Skermanella sp. TT6: one gene and its partner. The protein of the gene in region 1 binds, or shares a complex with, the protein of each later gene. Links are inferred from orthologs where the notes say so. Each region holds a gene or a part of one and is shown on either strand. Other genes may lie near its edges. The genes, in order: hfq and katE.

What was found.
Region 2: the proteins of hfq (region 1) and katE are in contact, whole or in part, in a crystal structure (PDB 3VU3), measured with the Escherichia coli proteins. The link is inferred for Skermanella sp. TT6 from one-to-one orthologs.

Annotation. Positions count from the first base shown.
Region 1 is NZ_CP067420.1:2,672,484-2,675,528, forward strand. Bases 90-2,815 are described here. They hold hfq (RNA chaperone Hfq), read left to right. Parts: upstream 90-1,191; coding sequence 1,192-1,440; downstream 1,441-2,815. Other genes in these bases: IGS68_RS12565 (D-amino-acid transaminase), read left to right, coding at 90-392; IGS68_RS12570 (HAD family hydrolase), read left to right, coding at 389-1,114; hflX (GTPase HflX), read left to right, coding at 1,472-2,779. In the rest of the region: more of IGS68_RS12565, read left to right, coding at 1-89; IGS68_RS12585 (co-chaperone GroES), read left to right, coding at 3,031-3,045. UniProt on the Escherichia coli protein: RNA chaperone that binds small regulatory RNA (sRNAs) and mRNAs to facilitate mRNA translational regulation in response to envelope stress, environmental stress and changes in metabolite concentrations.
Region 2 is NZ_CP067420.1:5,210,289-5,213,548, forward strand. The notes cover bases 278-3,218. They hold katE (catalase), read left to right. Parts: upstream 278-658; coding sequence 659-2,779; downstream 2,780-3,218. Other genes in these bases: IGS68_RS24335 (hypothetical protein), read right to left, coding at 278-392; IGS68_RS24345 (alpha/beta hydrolase), read left to right, coding at 2,785-3,218. In the rest of the region: more of IGS68_RS24335, read right to left, coding at 1-277; more of IGS68_RS24345, read left to right, coding at 3,219-3,260.

The DNA of each region.
Region 1 (3,045 bases):
GCAAGCAGCAGGCGGTGGAGGCAGGCGCGTTCGAGGCGTGGCAGCTCGACCCGGACGGCGATGTGACCGAGGGCTGCTCCAGCAACGCCTGGATCGTGACCGAGGACGGCACCCTGGTGACCCGCCATGCCGACAACCTGATCCTGAACGGCGTGACCCGCCTGTCGATCATCCGGCTGGCCAGGGAAGCCGGCATCCCGTTCGAGGAACGCGCCTTCTCGCTGGAGGAAGCCTACCGGGCGCGGGAAGCTTTCGTTTCCAGCGCCAGCACCTTCGTGATGCCGGTCACGCGGATCGACGACCGCACCGTCGGCAACGGCAAGCCGGGTTCCCTGGGAGAGCGCCTGAGGCAGGCCTACCTGGAATATGCCCGGACGGCGGGCGCGTCGTGACGGCGGATCTCGGGGGCGCACCCCTTGGCGACGGCGACCCGACGCGGCTGCCGCGCGCGGTCCTGTTCGATTGGGACAATACCCTGGTGGACAACTGGGGCTGCATCCATGCCGCGCTGAACGCCGCCCTGGTCGCCCACGGACTGCCGCCCTGGAGCCTGGAAGAGACCCGCCTCCGCGTCCGGCAGAGCCTGCGCGACAGCTTCCCCCGCCTGTTCGGCGACCGCTGGACCGATGCGCGAGACATCTTCTACGACCATTTCGGCCGCCACCATCTCGATTACCTGAAGCCGCTCCCGGGTGCCGAGGGGCTGCTGTCGGCGCTGGCCGGGCAGGGCGTCTATCTCGGGGTGGTCAGCAACAAGACCGGCCGCTTCCTGCGGGCCGAGTCGGCCCAACTCGGTTGGGACCGCTACTTCGGCAAGCTCGTCGGAGCGGGAGATGCGCCACAAGATAAACCTGCGGTTGATCCTATCCACATGGCCCTTGAGCCCGGCGGGTTGATTGCCGGTCCCGACGTCTGGTTCATCGGCGATGCAGACGTGGATATGCAGTGCGCCCATGCCGGGAGATGCGTCCCGATGCTGATCGGGAACGGTCCGGACGATTTCGGGAATTTTCCGCCTGCGCACCGGTTTGACACTTGCGATATAGTATCCGACTTGGTGCGGCGCCTTGGCGCCCCCATATCGCTGGAGACTCCAGTCGAACAACGAAAATAGCCCAACAAAAGGGTTATGGAATGTTATCCGGGCTCTGGGATGGGGCCCCAAGAACCATCACAACGGGGCGATTGCATATGTCCGAAAAAAGTCAAAATGTTCAGGACGTTTTCTTAAACCACGTCCGAAAGAACAAGACCCCGGTCACCGTGTTCCTGGTGAACGGTGTCAAACTCCAAGGCATCATAACGTGGTTCGACAACTTCTCCGTCCTGTTGCGACGCGATGCGCATAGCCAACTGGTCTACAAGCACGCAATCTCGACCGTGATGCCTGCCCATCCTATTCAACTTTTCGAGCCGCCCAAGGAAGGTGAAGGTACCTAACGCACCCGATCAGGGCACCGGCCGGTCCGCCATGGGCACCGGCCGCGCCCTCGTGATCCATCCGATCCTGCGCGAGGCCAAGATCGACGACGGCATGCGCAGCCCGGAGGCGCGCCTGGACGAAGCCGTCGGACTGGCCGCCGCGATCGAATTGGACGTAGCATACGCCGAAGCCGTCAAGGTCAACCGGCCTCAGCCGTCGACCCTGCTCGGGTCAGGCACGGTGGAGCATTTCGCCGGCCTGATCCGTGACGCCGAGGAGAGGGGGGAACCCATCGACCTGGTCGTGATGGACCACGCCCTGTCGCCCGTCCAGCAGCGCAACCTGGAACGCGGGCTCCATGCCAAGGTCATAGACCGCACCGGCCTGATCCTGGAGATCTTCGGCGCCCGGGCAAGGACCCGGGAAGGCCAGTTGCAGGTGGAGCTCGCGGCCCTCAGCTACCAGCGCTCGCGGCTTGTCCGGTCCTGGACCCACCTGGAGCGCCAGCGCGGCGGCTTCGGCTTCCTCGGCGGCCCCGGCGAAAGCCAGCTCGAGATCGACCGCCGCCTGATCGGCGACCGGATCATCAAGCTGAAGCGGGAACTGGACGAGGTCCGGCGGACCCGGGACCTGCACCGCAAGGCGCGGGACAGGGTACCCTATCCGGTGGTGGCCCTGGTCGGCTATACCAACGCCGGCAAGTCGTCGCTGTTCAACCGGATGGCCGGTGCCGACGTGTTCGCCAAGAACCTGCTGTTCGCGACGCTCGACCCGACCATGCGCGGAATCGAGCTGCCGACCGGCCGCAAGGTGATCCTGTCCGACACGGTGGGCTTCATCTCCGACCTGCCGACCCACCTCGTGGCTGCCTTCCGGGCGACCCTGGAGGAGGTCCAGGCGGCCGGCATCGTCCTTCATGTTCGGGACATCGCCCATCCCGACACGGAGGCCCAGAAGGCTGACGTCGAGGCGGTGCTGCGCGACCTCGACATCGACCCGTCCCAGGACGGCCGCGTCGTCGAGGTGCTGAACAAGATCGACCTGCTCGACGCCGCCACCCGGGACGCCCTGCTCGCCCAGGCGGCGCGGAACGACCACATGCAGGCGGTCTCGGCCTTGACCGGCGAGGGCCTGCCCGGACTGTTCGGGCTGCTCGACCGCCACATGACGATGGACCGGCAGACGGTCGATCTCGCGGTTCGGATCGACGACGGCGCGGCGCTGGCTTGGCTCTACCAGCGGGGCGACGTGCTGGAACGGCGGGACGACGACTCCTTCGCCCATCTCCAGATCGCCCTCGACCCGGCCGACCTCGCCCGTTTCGAACGGCGCTACGACTACCATCCCGCCACCTGACGCGGATCCACCCGCGTGCCGCACGCTCGGGGCCGGCGCCCTCCGGGGTGCCGGCCCTTATTTTGCCTCCGGGAAAATCGGCCGCCACCCCTGGTGTAAATCGGGCAAGGCCCCATTTGCCGGGGTGAAATGCTTGACGGCAGGGAGATCTGCCGTTATACGGCTGGCACTCCCTGGCCTTGAGTGCTAACACCCAGCGCTGACACCACAGCCGGCACCAAGGCCGGCGACAGACATCTCGGAGAGATCCCATGAAGTTCAGGCCT
Region 2 (3,260 bases), 2.5 Mb from region 1 along the record:
GGATTGACCGTCATGTCGGCGGTGATCTGCATGTACCCGCGGGAGAAACCGCCGTCGGACGCGGAAGCCGTCGCGACCGATGCCGGCGGGGGCGGCGGGGTCGGCGGCGCGGTCAGCGGCATCACCGAGGCGGTGGCGGCCGCCGGGACCTCGGCCCTCGGCATCGTGTCGGGCCCGGGCGCCGCGACGGGAGCCGGAACCGGGGCCGCGACCGGGTGCTCGGGCATGGGCGGGACCTCCAGCTTCGCGACCCGTTCCGCCTTGGGCGGGTTGGCGGCGCGGCCGGCACCGCCGGTCCCCATGCCGCCACCGCCGCCGACCTGCACGTAATAGCCCGTCGCCGCCGTGGCGCCGAGCATGCCATAGGCGACAGCGATGAATTTGAAGCTCAAGACGCCTCTCCCCTCGAATGGGATACCGGGAGCCGCAGCGGCACGCCGCAGTCCGATGATACTTTCGATGGGGTTAAGGATTCCTGAGTGTCGCGTTCTTGTCCCGCCAGGGTCGGCGGCGCGCTTTTCCTGGAAACATTCCAAGCCTGCCCGGGTTTCTGCCTTGTGATCCCTTCAGTGCGGCTCCCACGGCCCGGGCATCGGACGCCCGAGGGCGGGCAGGCGCCCCGACCCTATCAAGACCCAGAAGACAGGAAGCAACCACGATGCCGGACAACAGGCTTACCAGCAGCCGCGAGACCGCGCGCTTCGCCGACCAGGAAGTGATCCGGGGCGAGGGCGGCGAAACCCATCAGGTGGCCGGCGGCGACGTGCCCGTCCTGACCACCCAGCAGGGCGTTCCCGTAGCCGACGACCAGAACTCGCTCAAGGTGGGATATCGCGGCCCGACGGCGCTGGAGGACTTCCACTTCCGGGAAAAGATCTTCCACTTCGACCACGAACGCATTCCCGAGCGCGTCGTCCATGCCCGCGGCTTCGGCGCCCACGGCTATTTCGAGACCTACGAGCCGCTGTCCGACCTCACCCGCGCCGACCTGTTCCAGCGCGCCGGCGAGAAGACCCCGGTCTTCGTCCGCTTCTCCACCGTCGCGGGCAACAAGGGCTCGGCCGACCTGGCGCGCGACGTGCGGGGCTTCGCCGTCAAGTTCTACACCCAGGAGGGCAACTGGGATCTGGTCGGCAACAACATCCCGGTGTTCTTCATCCAGGACGCCATCAAGTTCCCCGACCTGATCCACGCCGCCAAGCAGGAACCCGACCGCGGCTTCCCCCAGGCGCAGACCGCGCACGACAATTTCTGGGATTTCATCTCGCTGTCGCCTGAGGCGGCGCACATGGCGCTGTGGATCATGTCCGACCGGACCATCCCGCGCTCGTTCCGCTTCATGGAAGGCTTCGGCGTCCACACCTTCCGGCTGGTCAACGCCGAGGGTAAATCAACCTTCGTCAAGTTCCACTGGAAGCCCAAGCTGGGCATGCAGTCGGTGGTCTGGAACGAGGCGCTGAAGATCAACGGCGCCGACCCCGACTTCCACCGCCGCGACCTGTGGAACGCGATCCAGGCCGGCGACTTCCCCGAATGGGAACTGGGCCTCCAGGTCTTCGACCAGGACTTCGCCGAGAAATTCGACTTCGACGTTCTGGATGCCACCAAGATCATCCCGGAGGAGATCCTGCCGGTCCGCCGCATCGGGCGCCTCGTGCTCGACCGCTGCGTCGACAATTTCTTCGCCGAGACCGAGCAGGTCGCGTTCTGCACCCAGAACATCGTGCCGGGCATCGATTTCACCAACGACCCGCTGCTCCAGGGCCGCAACTTCTCCTACCTGGATACTCAGCTGAAGCGGCTGGGCGGCCCCAACTTCACCTACCTGCCGATCAACGCGCCCAAGCGGCCGGTCCACCATTTCCAGCAGGACGGGCACATGGCGATGGTCAATCCCAAGGGCCGCGCCAACTACGAGCCGAATTCCTGGGGCGGCGCGGCCGGCGGCCCGCGCGAGGCGCCGGACATCGGCTTCAGGTCCTTCCCGGCGGAGGAGCAGGGCGCCAAGCTGCGGATCCGCGCCGAAAGCTTCGCAGACCATTACAGCCAGGCCCGGCAGTTCTATCTGAGCCAGACCCCGGTCGAGCAGACCCACATCGCCGATGCCTTCACCTTCGAGTTGAGCAAGGTCAAGACCCCGGCGATCCGCGCCCGCATGGTCTCGCACCTGATGAACGTGGACAAGGGACTGGCGGACAAGGTCGCGACCGGCCTGCGGCTGGAGGAGATGCCCAAGCCGGCCGACGCCGCCCGGCCGACCCGGGACCTGCCGCCGTCCCCGGCGCTCAGCATCCTGCTCAACGGTCCGGAAAGCTTCAAGGGCCGCAAGGTCGGCGTGCTGGTCAGCGACGGCGTGGACATCGGCCTGGTCAAGGCGCTGAAGGAGGCGATCACCGCCGAGGGCGCCATGCTCGAGTTCGTCGCCCCCAGGGTGGGCGGCGTCAAGGCCAGCGACGGCACCTTCATCGAAGGTGACGAGAAGATCAACGGCGCGCCTTCCGTGGTCTATGACGCGGTCGCGGTGCTGCTGTCGGACGACGGCGCCAAGCTGCTGTCGAAGGAAGCGACCGCCCGCGACTTCGTGACCGACGCCTTCGCCCACGCGAAGTTCATCGCCTACAACAAGGAATCGATGCCGCTGCTGGAAAAGGCCTGCGTCGCCGCCGACATGGACGGCGGCTTCACCGAGCTGAAGGGTCCATCGGACGCCAAGAACTTCGTCCAGTCCTGCCGCAAGCTGCGCTTCTGGGAGCGCGAGCCCAAGGTGAAGCAGGTCTGAACCCCATGAACAGCAAGCCGATCAGCCCGCTGCTGCTGGGCGCCGTCCTGGCGCTGGGCGCCTGCCAGCAGCTCTCCAACGCTGGCACCGCCCTGTCGAACGACCCCGCCGCCGCGGCCCGGGGTGCCCCGACCCTGGCTGCGGCCGACGCCGACATGCGCTCCGTGCTGCTGGCCTTCCAGGCGCTGGGGCCGAAGCCGATAGAGACCCTGTCGGCCGAGGAGGCGCGGCTTCAGCCGACCATGGCCGACGCGGTCGCGAAGGTCCTGGAGGACGACGGCCGGAGCGCCGCCCCGGAGACCGTGGCGTCCGTGCGTGACGTGTCCATTCCGGGACCGGGCGGCGCCCGGCCGGCCCGCATCTATGTTCCCGGCTCCGCCCGGAGCCCGCTGCCCGTCATCGTCTACTATCATGGTGGCGGCTGGGTGATCGCCGACCTGGACACCTACGACGCCTCCGCCCGGGCGCTCGCCAACCAGGC